DNA from 3 places in the Micromonospora sp. NPDC048930 genome. Region 1 is predicted to be linked to each of the others. Evidence: predicted binding sites of a transcription regulator. Region 1 holds the regulator's gene; each other region holds the start of a gene.

Region 1 (3,254 bases):
ATGCCGATCAGGATGCAGGCCAGGATCCAGCCGACCAGCGCGATGATCGACCAGATGAGCTGGAAGTTCAGCGCGGCGATCGCGTGCGCGCGGACGGTCGGCGACTGGTTGCCGCGGGCGAGCAGCGCGATGAGCGGGGCCACCCAGCCCAGCACGCCGCCGCCGATGAACATGCCGGCCGCGCCGCCGAAGTGGGCCACCAGTGCCCACGTCTTGTCGTCGTTGTTGGCGTAGCCGGCGGGCGGGCCGTACGAGCCGCCGGTCGGGTACCCGACACCCGGCGGGGGATAGCCGCCCGGCGGGGGGTAGCCGCCCGGCGGGGGGTAGCCACCAGGGGGCGGGTAGCCGCCTGACGGCGGCTGGCCGCCGGAGGGCGGCGGATAGCCACCGGGCGGGGGATAGCCGCCCCCGCCCGGATCCCCGGACAGTGGTGCGGTGGGGGGCTCGTCCGCCGACGACGAGCCGTGCGGGGCCGACGGCGGGGTCGCCTCCGGCGGCTGGGCGCCGGGGTCCCCCGCTCCGGGAGGGCGAGGAGGTTCAGTCATGGACGTCACGGTAGGTCCCGTTCGCAAGGGCGCACCAGAGCGACACCGCCCGCGATGTCCGGCTGAACGGCTCTGGCGGAGTGTGCGCGGGGCCGCACCGGGGGTCCGTCGCTGATCATCGCGTCGGCGGGCACGCCGACGTAGACTGGCACTCGCTACAGTCGAGTGCCAGACGCCCGGCAGCCAGCGGGTGCCGGTGGGTCGAGGTGCGTCAGGGAGGTGGGGGAGATGGGTCTCGACGACCGCAAGCTCGCCGTGCTGCGCGCGATCGTCGAGGACTACGTCGCCACGCAGGAGCCGGTGGGCAGCAAGGCCCTCGTCGAGCGCCACCAGTTGGGCGTCTCCCCGGCGACCGTGCGCAACGACATGGCGGTGCTGGAGGAGGAGGGCTACATCCGGCAGCCGCACACCAGCGCCGGCCGGGTGCCCACCGACCGCGGCTACCGGCTCTTCGTCGACCGGCTCTCCCGGGTCAAGCCGCTCAGCCCCGCCGAGCGCCGAGCCATCGAGCGCTTCCTGGTCGGCGCGGTCGACCTGGACGACGTGGTGCACCGGACGGTCCGGCTGCTGGCCCAGCTCACCCGCCAGGTCGCCGTTGTGCAGTACCCGAGCCTGGCCCGCTCCAAGGTGCGCCACCTGGAGTTGGTGCCGATCTCCACCACCCGGCTGATGGTCGTGATGATCGCCGACACCGGCCGGGTCGAGCAGCGGCTGGTGGAGATGCCCGGGCCGATCCCCGCGGACGACGTCACCGACCTGCGCCGCCTGGTCAACGAGAAGCTGGTCGGCACCCGGCTGTCGGATACCCCGCCCCTGGTCCAGGCGCTGGTCGACGAGGCGTCCCCAGAGCTGCGCCCAGCCATGGCCACGCTCTCCAGCGTGCTGCTGGAGACGCTGGTCGAGCGGCACGAGGAACGTATCGCGCTGGCCGGCACGGCCAACCTCACCCGGGGCGGCCTGCTCGACTTCCAGGGCTCGCTGCGCCCGATCCTCGAGGCGCTCGAGGAGGAGGTCGTGCTGCTCAAACTGATCGGCGAGGCCGAGCCGAGCACCACCCGGGTGCTGATCGGCGACGAGAACGAGATCGACAACCTGCGCGCCGCCTCGGTGGTGAGCACCGGGTACGGCCCGGGCAGCACCATCGTCGGCGGGCTCGGGGTGCTCGGGCCGACCCGGATGGACTACCCCGGCACCATCGCCACGGTGAGGGCCGTGGCACGCTACGTGGGCGAACTGCTGGCCCAGAACTGACCAGTCAGGGCCGACGGCCGGCCTGCGGCCGACGACCGGCGCAACGCGAGACGAAACACGAGGACACCGAACGCAGTGGCCAGGGACTACTACGGCATTCTCGGCGTGAGCCGGGACGCCTCCGACGACGAGATCAAGCGCGCCTACCGCAAGCTGGCGCGGCAGTTCCACCCGGACGTGAATCCGGACCCGGAGGCACAGGAGAAGTTCAAGGACATCAACGCCGCGTACGAGGTCCTCTCGGACGACCGGAAACGGCAGATCGTCGACCTGGGCGGCGACCCGCTCGCCCCGGGCGGCGGGGGCGCCGGGCCGGGCGGTCCGGGCGGGGCCGGCCCGTTCGTCGGCTTCCAGGACATCATGGACGCGTTCTTCGGCGGCGCGGCCGGTGGCTCGCGCGGGCCGCGCCCGCGTACCCGGCCGGGCGCCGACGCGATCCTGCGGCTGGAGCTGGACCTCAACGAGACCGCGTTCGGCGTCGAGGCGCCGATCGCCGTGGACACGGCGGTGCTCTGCACCACCTGCTCCGGCGCGGGCACCGCGGCCGGCACCCACCTGGCCACCTGTGAGGCGTGCGGCGGGCGGGGCGAGGTGCAGTCGGTGCAGCGGACCTTCCTCGGCCAGGTGGTCTCCGCCCGGCCGTGCACGGTCTGCCAGGGCTACGGCACCACCATCCCGCACCCCTGCCCGACCTGCGCCGGCGACGGCCGGGTGCGTACCCGCCGCTCGCTCACCGTCAAGATCCCGGCCGGCGTCGAGGACGGCATGCGGATCCGGCTGGCCCAGCAGGGCGAGGTCGGGCCGGGCGGCGGCACCGCCGGCGACCTCTACGTGGAGATCCACGAGCGGCCGCACGACGTCTACTCCCGCAAGGGCGACGACCTGCACTGCCGGGTCACCGTGCCGATGACCGCCGCCGCGCTCGGCACCCGGCTGACCATCAAGACGCTGGACAGCGAGGAGACGGTCGACGTCAAGCCCGGCACCCAGCCCGGCAGCACGCTGCGGCTGCGCGCCCGGGGCGTACCGCACCTGCGCGGCACCGGCAGGGGTGACCTCTACGTCCACCTGGACGTGCGTACCCCGACCAAGCTCGACGCCGACCAGGAGCGGATGCTGCGCGAGTTCGCCAAGACCCGGGGCGAGGAGGTCGCCGAGCTGACCAAGCAGGGCGGCTTCTTCTCCCGGATGCGCGACGCCTTCAACGGGCACGCCTGAGGTGTCCGCGCCGCTGTTCCTGGTCGACGCGCTGCCGACCGGCGACACGCTGACGCTGGACGGCCCGGAGGGGCACCACGCGGCCACCGTGCAGCGGCTGCGCGTCGGTGAGGAGCTGCTGCTGGCCGACGGCCGGGGCGGCACGGCCGCCGCGGTGGTCGCCGCCGTCGGCCGTGGCACCCTCGACCTGCGGGTCACCTCGCGGGGGTACGTCGACGCGTCCGTCCCCCGGCTCGTGGT
Region 2 (3,254 bases), on a different contig from region 1:
GCAGTCCTGGGGGGCGTACCCGGGCGATCCGGCGGCGTACCCGCACGGGTCGGCCTGGCCGACGCCGGGCGCGGCGTACCCGGGCGATCCGGCGGCCCAGCCGCACGGCTGGGCGTGGCCGGCCGGGGCCGGTCCGGTGCCGGGCGGGGCGTACCCCGGCCAGCTGCCACTGCCCGGCCAGCCCTACGGCTGGCACCCCGGCGCCGACCCGAACGACCCGCTGGTCACGCCCCCGTACGCGGGGATCGGCGGCTGGTTCGCCCGGTGCACCGGTGCGCTACGCCGGGGCTGGCGCCAGTTGCTGCCGATCATGCTGCTCACCCAGGCGGTGCCGGCGGCGGTGATCGGGATCCTCTCCGTCGGCCTCGCCCCGGCGGGCGAGCCCGTCACCGGGCCCCAGGGCGCCCCGGTGCTGCCGGACGGGTACTTCGGGGACATCTTCCTCTTCTACGGCGCGGTGCTGCTCGCCGTCCTGCTCTTCGGCCCGCTCCAGGCCGCGGGCTGGGCCGCCGGCACCTGGGTGATCACCCGGCAGGCGGCCGGCGAGCCGGCCGGTGTCGGGGCCGCCTTCCGGTACGGGTGGCGCCGGGCCCTCGGCCTGTGGGGCTGGACCGTGGTCGCCTCGCTGCTGATCATGGTCGGCTTCTGCGCGTGCGTCCTCCCGGGGATCTACGTGATCTTCGCGATCGCCCTGTTCGGCCCGGTCTACCTCTTCGAGCGGCAGGACCCGATCGGCCGCTCGTTCGGGATGCTGCACCGGCGGTTGGGGATGGTGCTGGGCCGGGTCGCGCTGGTCGTGGCCGTGCTCGTCGCCGCCGCCGTCGTCAACGGCGTGCTGGAGGCGGTCAGCCAGCTCACGTTCGGGGTGCATCCGATGGCCGCCCCGGGCACCGCGGTGGGGGCGGTCCTGGTGGCCGTGCTGAGCGCCGTGCTCGTCACCCCGTCCTACCTGGCCCAGCTCGTCGGGCTGCTGGTGACGTACGCCGAGCAGCGGGCCCAGGACGGTCCGGTGAACACCGCCCGACTGGTTGCGGAACTCGGCTGAGCGAGGCCATCGTGCTTGCACTCGGCTAGGGAGAGTGCTAAACAGGTCATTGGCACTCGCATGCGGTGAGTGCCAATGGTCGGGGCGGTAGGGCCACGGCCGCGCCGGCGTCTCGATGGCGCCGGAACGGCACGGGCCGGTCGTCGCGGGCTGTCCGGCCCGACCGAGGAGACGTCGTCGTCGCCAGGTGGCGACGTCCCCAAGGTGCGTACACCAGACGGCCCATCCGGGGGATCCCCGGGTGGCCCGTGAGTGTCCAGGAGGACAACGCCGTATGGCCAAGATGATCGCGTTCGACGAAGAGGCGCGCCGCGGCCTCGAGCGGGGCATGAACCAGCTCGCCGACGCCGTGAAGGTGACGCTCGGCCCCAAGGGCCGCAACGTCGTGCTCGAGAAGAAGTGGGGCGCCCCCACCATCACCAACGATGGTGTGAGCATCGCCAAGGAGATCGAGCTCGAGGACCCGTACGAGAAGATCGGCGCCGAGCTGGTCAAGGAGGTCGCGAAGAAGACCGACGACGTGGCCGGTGACGGCACGACGACGGCGACCGTCCTGGCCCAGGCCCTGGTTCGCGAGGGCCTGCGCAACGTGGCCGCCGGTGCCAACCCGATGGCCCTGAAGCGGGGCATCGAGGCCGCCGTGTCCAGCGTCTCGGAGGAGCTGCTCAAGCTCGCCAAGGACGTGGAGACCAAGGAGCAGATCGCCTCCACCGCCTCCATCTCGGCTGGTGACACCAGCGTCGGCGAGATCATCGCCGAGGCGATGGACAAGGTCGGCAAGGAAGGCGTCATCACCGTCGAGGAGAGCAACACCTTCGGCCTGGAGCTCGAGCTCACCGAGGGTATGCGCTTCGACAAGGGCTACATCTCCGCCTACTTCATGACCGACCCGGAGCGTATGGAGGCCGTCTTCGACGACCCGTACCTCCTGATCGTCAACAGCAAGATCTCCTCGGTGAAGGACCTGCTCCCGATCCTGGAGAAGGTCATGCAGTCGGGCAAGCCGCTGCTGATCATCGCCGAGGACATCGAGGGCGAGGCCCTGGCGACCCTGGTGGTCAACAAGGTCCGCGGCACCTTCAAGTCGGTCGCCGTCAAGGCGCCGGGCTTCGGTGACCGCCGCAAGGCCATGCTGGCCGACATCGCCATCCTCACCGGTGGCCAGGTCATCAGCGAGGAGGTCGGCCTCAAGCTGGACGCCGTCGGCCTCGACATGCTGGGCCGGGCCCGCAAGGTCGTGGTGACCAAGGACGAGACCACCATCGTCGACGGTGCCGGCGACGCCGAGCAGATCCAGGGCCGGGTCAACCAGATCCGGGCCGAGATCGAGAAGAGCGACTCCGACTACGACCGCGAGAAGCTGCAGGAGCGCCTGGCCAAGCTGGCCGGCGGTGTTGCGGTGATCAAGGTCGGCGCGGCCACCGAGGTCGAGCTGAAGGAGCGCAAGCACCGCATCGAGGACGCCGTCCGCAACGCGAAGGCCGCCGTCGAGGAGGGCATCGTCCCGGGTGGTGGTGTCGCGCTGGTGCAGGCCGGCAAGACCGCCTTCGACAAGCTGGACCTGAACGGTGACGAGGCGACCGGCGCCCAGATCGTCAAGATCGCGCTGGACGCCCCGCTGCGGCAGATCGCCGTCAACGCCGGCCTGGAGGGTGGCGTCGTCGTCGAGCACGTCCGCAACCTCGACCCGGGTCACGGCCTCAACGCCGCGACCGGCGAGTACGTCGACCTGCTCGCGTCGGGCATCATCGACCCGGCCAAGGTGACCCGTTCCGCGCTGCAGAACGCGTCGTCGATCGCCGCGCTGTTCCTCACCACCGAGGCCGTCGTGGCGGACAAGCCGGAGAAGACCCCGGCCGCCCCGGCTGGCCCGGGTGGCGGGGACATGGACTTCTGAGTCCAGCTCCACCCAGCACGCCGAAAGGGGGCGGGCCGCGTCAGCGGTCCGCCCCCTTTTCTTCTGTCTCTACGTCGGCAGCCGTCGCTGGTTGCGTCGCTTGTGCGTCCGGTCGTACGGCGGCGGGACGCGGATCGGCTCGTCCACCGGTTGCAGCGGCTCCTCGGTGGCCGGTTCGTCGCCGCCGGTCATCTCCGCGAGTTGTTCGGCGTCGCCGTAGTCCAGCCGGTCGAACGGCAGGTGGCCGGGGAGTTCGTCGGCCGGTGGCCAGCTCGCCGGCTGGTCGGTCCGTTCGTCTTCCATGGTCATGGC
Region 3 (3,254 bases), on a different contig from region 1:
GGTCGTCGTCGAGCACCGGCAGGATCTGGGCCAGGGCGGCGCCGCCGCCCGGGACCGTACCCTCCTCGACCGCGGCCTTGGTCGCCGCGATGGCGTCCTCGATGCGGTGCTTGCGCTCCTTCATCTCGACCTCGGTGGCCGCGCCGGCCTTGATCACCGCGATGCCACCGGAGAGCTTCGCCAGCCGCTCGGCCAGCTTCTCCCGGTCCCACTCGGAGTCCGAGGCCTCGATCTCCTTGCGGATCTGGGCGACCCGGTCGGCGACCTCGGCGGACTGGCCGCCGCCGTCGACAACCGTGGTGTTCTCCTTGTCGACCACCACGCGACGGGCGGTGCCGAGCACCTCCAGGCCGACCTGGTCGAGCTTGTAGCCCAGCTCGGGCGCGACCAGCTCGGCGCCGGTGAGGATCGCCATGTCCTGGAGCATCGCCTTGCGGCGGTCGCCGAAGCCCGGGGCCTTCACGGCGCAGACCTTGATGGTCTTGCGGATCGCGTTGACCACCAGCGTGGACAGGGCCTGGCCCTCGACGTCCTCGGCGACGATCAGCAGCGGCTTGTTGTTCTGGAGGACCTTCTCCAACAGCGGCAGCAGCTCCTCGATCGCCGAGATCTTCTGCGTGGTGATCAGGATGTACGGGTCCTCCAGGACCGACTCCTGCGCCTCCACGTCGGTGACGAAGTTCGGCGAGATGAAGCCCTTGTCGAACTGGAGACCCTCGGTCACCTCCAGCTCGGTGGTGAGGGCGGAGCCCTCCTCGACGGTGATGACACCGTCGCGGCCGACCTTCTCCATCGCCTCGGCGATCAGCTCGCCGATGGTGGCGTCCTGCGCGGAGATCGTCGCGACGTGCGCGATCGACTCCTTGTCGGCCACCTCGACGGCCCGGCCGAGCAGCGCCTCGGAGACCTTGCCGGCCGCCGCGTCGATGCCCCGCTTGAGGCCGGTCGGGTTGGCCCCGGCGGCCACGTTGCGCAGGCCCTCGCGGACCATGGCCTGGGCCAGCACGGTCGCGGTGGTGGTCCCGTCGCCGGCGACGTCGTTGGTCTTGGTCGCCACCTCCTTGACCAGCTGCGCGCCGAGGTTCTCGTAGGGGTTGGTGAGCTCGATCTCCTTGGCGATCGTCACGCCGTCGTTGGTGATCGTGGGCGCACCAAACTTCTTGTCCAGGACGACGTTGCGCCCGCGCGGGCCGAGAGTGACCTTGACCGCGTCCGCGAGGGCGTTGACACCGTGCTCCAGCAGGTGCCGGGCGTCGTCCGAGAAGCTCAGGATCTTCGCCATCTGTATCCCTTCGAAGCGACGTTGCCCCGGCCCGGCGAGCCGGACCGGGGCAACGACACTGATCGGTTGCTTACTTCTCGATGACCGCGAGGACGTCGCGGGCGGAGAGCACCAGGTACTCCTCGCCGGCGTACTTGACCTCGGTGCCGCCGTACTTCGAGTAGAGGACGGTGTCGCCGACCTTGACGTCGATCGGCACGCGGTTGCCCTTGTCGTCGATCCGGCCCGGGCCGACAGCGAGGACGGTGCCCTCCTGCGGCTTCTCCTTGGCGGTGTCGGGGATCACGATGCCCGAGGCGGTGGTGGTCTCGGCCTCGTTCGCCTGGACCACGATGCGGTCCTCGAGCGGCTTGATCGCAACCTTGGTCGCGGTAGTCACGGGCATACCCTCCTGGGGTACTTGGTGTCGTTGCCGGTCGGCGCGCCGACCGGCGTCAATCTGCCACATGCCACCGGGCGGGGCCGTCGTCGCGGGTGCCGGTCCGCCTGGCGTTCAACCCCCGGACACCAGGGCCCGGGCGTTGGCACCCTCAGGGTGAGAGTGCTAATCGCAGGTTATTCCTCGGCTAGCACTCCGTCAAGGAGAGTGCCAACGCGCCACCCCTCGTGTCGCCCCCGGATCCGCCACAGTTCCGCCACTCGTCACCGCAACACGCCGCCGAAGCCTCGCCAGCGCGTGATCAGCTCCCTACTCTCCGGTGGCCGCCGTACGGGCCGAGGAGAGGAGACCGGGTGTCCCGGATACCGACGCTGACCTTCCTGCGCGAGCAGCTCCGCCGGACCCGGCAGGCGCGCGGACTCAGCCAGGAGCAGTTGGGCAAGCTCATCAACTACTCCTCGTCCCAGGTGAGCGCGGTCGAGACCGGCGAGCGGCCGGTCCCGCCGGACTACCTGGCCCGGGTAGACCGGGTGCTGGACACCGGCGGCCTCTTCGGCACGATGCTGGAGCTGATCCGCTTCCACGCCGCGCCGGACTGGTTCCGCCCCTGGGAGGAGAATGAGCGGGAGGCGGTGGCGCTGCGCTGGTACGACCCGACAGTGATCCCCGGCCTGCTCCAGACCGAGGGGTACGCGCGAGCGATGCTCGGCACGGTCGGCGAGCTGACGGCCGAGGAGGTCGAGGCGCGGGTGGTGGCCCGGCTGGCCCGGCAGGCCGTGCTGGCTGCCGACCCGCGCCCGCACCTCGTTGCCGTGCTGGAGGAACACACGCTACGGCGGCAGGTCGGCGACCGGGCCGTCATGCGTGAGCAGCTCCAGCACCTGCTGGCCGTCGGCACCGAGCCCAACGTGCAGGTCCGGGTCGTGCCGGCCGACACCCCCTGGCACATCGGGCTTCATGGCCCCTTCATCCTGGCCAGGCTCGCCAGCGGCGCCGAGCTGGCCCACCTCGACAACCAGCTCCGGGGGCAGACCGTGGACGGCCCGAACGACATTGCCGCCCTCGAACGGCGCTGGGAGACTGTGGCCGGTGAGGCGCTGCCGCGCCGGCAGTCGGCCCGACTCATCGAGGAAGTGGTGAAGACATGGACCTGACCCGCGCCGCCTGGCGCAAGGCCACCCGCAGCAACGCCAACGGCGGCGCCTGCGTGGAGGTCGCCGACAACCTGCCCGGCGTGGTCGCCGTCCGGGACAGCAAGGACCCGGCCGGGCCGGTGCTCACCTTCACCCCGGCGAGCTGGCGCGCCTTCGTCACCGCCGCCCCTGCCCGGTGACACCACCCTCCTGGTAATCCGGTCCGGGCCGGGAGAATGGGCGGGTGGATCTGGACCAGCTCGCCGCCCTGCGTACGCCCGAGGGGTCGGCCGCGCTCGCGGCGGCGGCGCGGGTGGCCGGCGGGGATCCGCTGGCCGCGGCGGCCGCGCTCCGCTCCGGCGGGGTCCCGGCCGGGCTGGCCGCCGCCGCGCTGACCCAGGCCGAGCTGCGCCGCCGGGCGGTGGGCAAGTTCGGGCCGGAGGCCGCCGGCATGTTCCTC

What was found. The regulator HrcA, encoded in region 1, represses chaperone genes, less so after heat shock. The targets are predictions, from matches to a motif close to GGTTNGCACNCTCNNNNNGAGNGTGCNAACC.
Positions count from the first base shown of each region.
Region 2: the regulator HrcA is predicted to act here: its motif matches at 1,093-1,123, upstream of groL (chaperonin GroEL).
Region 3: the regulator HrcA is predicted to act here: its motif matches at 1,802-1,832, upstream of groES (co-chaperone GroES).

Region 1 is NZ_JBICUB010000020.1:32,767-36,020, reverse strand. It holds gene ACGFI9_RS32995 (DUF4870 domain-containing protein) at 1-545, opposite strand, end outside; gene hrcA (heat-inducible transcriptional repressor HrcA) at 774-1,796, shown strand; gene dnaJ (molecular chaperone DnaJ) at 1,872-3,014, shown strand; gene ACGFI9_RS32980 (16S rRNA (uracil(1498)-N(3))-methyltransferase) at 3,016-3,254, shown strand, end outside.
Region 2 is NZ_JBICUB010000005.1:256,399-259,652, forward strand. It holds gene ACGFI9_RS15865 (hypothetical protein) at 1-1,045, shown strand, start outside; gene groL (chaperonin GroEL) at 1,320-2,942, shown strand; gene ACGFI9_RS15875 (hypothetical protein) at 3,012-3,251, opposite strand.
Region 3 is NZ_JBICUB010000012.1:87,615-90,868, forward strand. It holds gene groL (chaperonin GroEL) at 1-1,282, opposite strand, end outside; gene groES (co-chaperone GroES) at 1,353-1,667, opposite strand; gene ACGFI9_RS27220 (Scr1 family TA system antitoxin-like transcriptional regulator) at 2,015-2,815, shown strand; gene ACGFI9_RS27225 (DUF397 domain-containing protein) at 2,806-2,994, shown strand; gene ACGFI9_RS27230 (methyltransferase domain-containing protein) at 3,039-3,254, shown strand, end outside.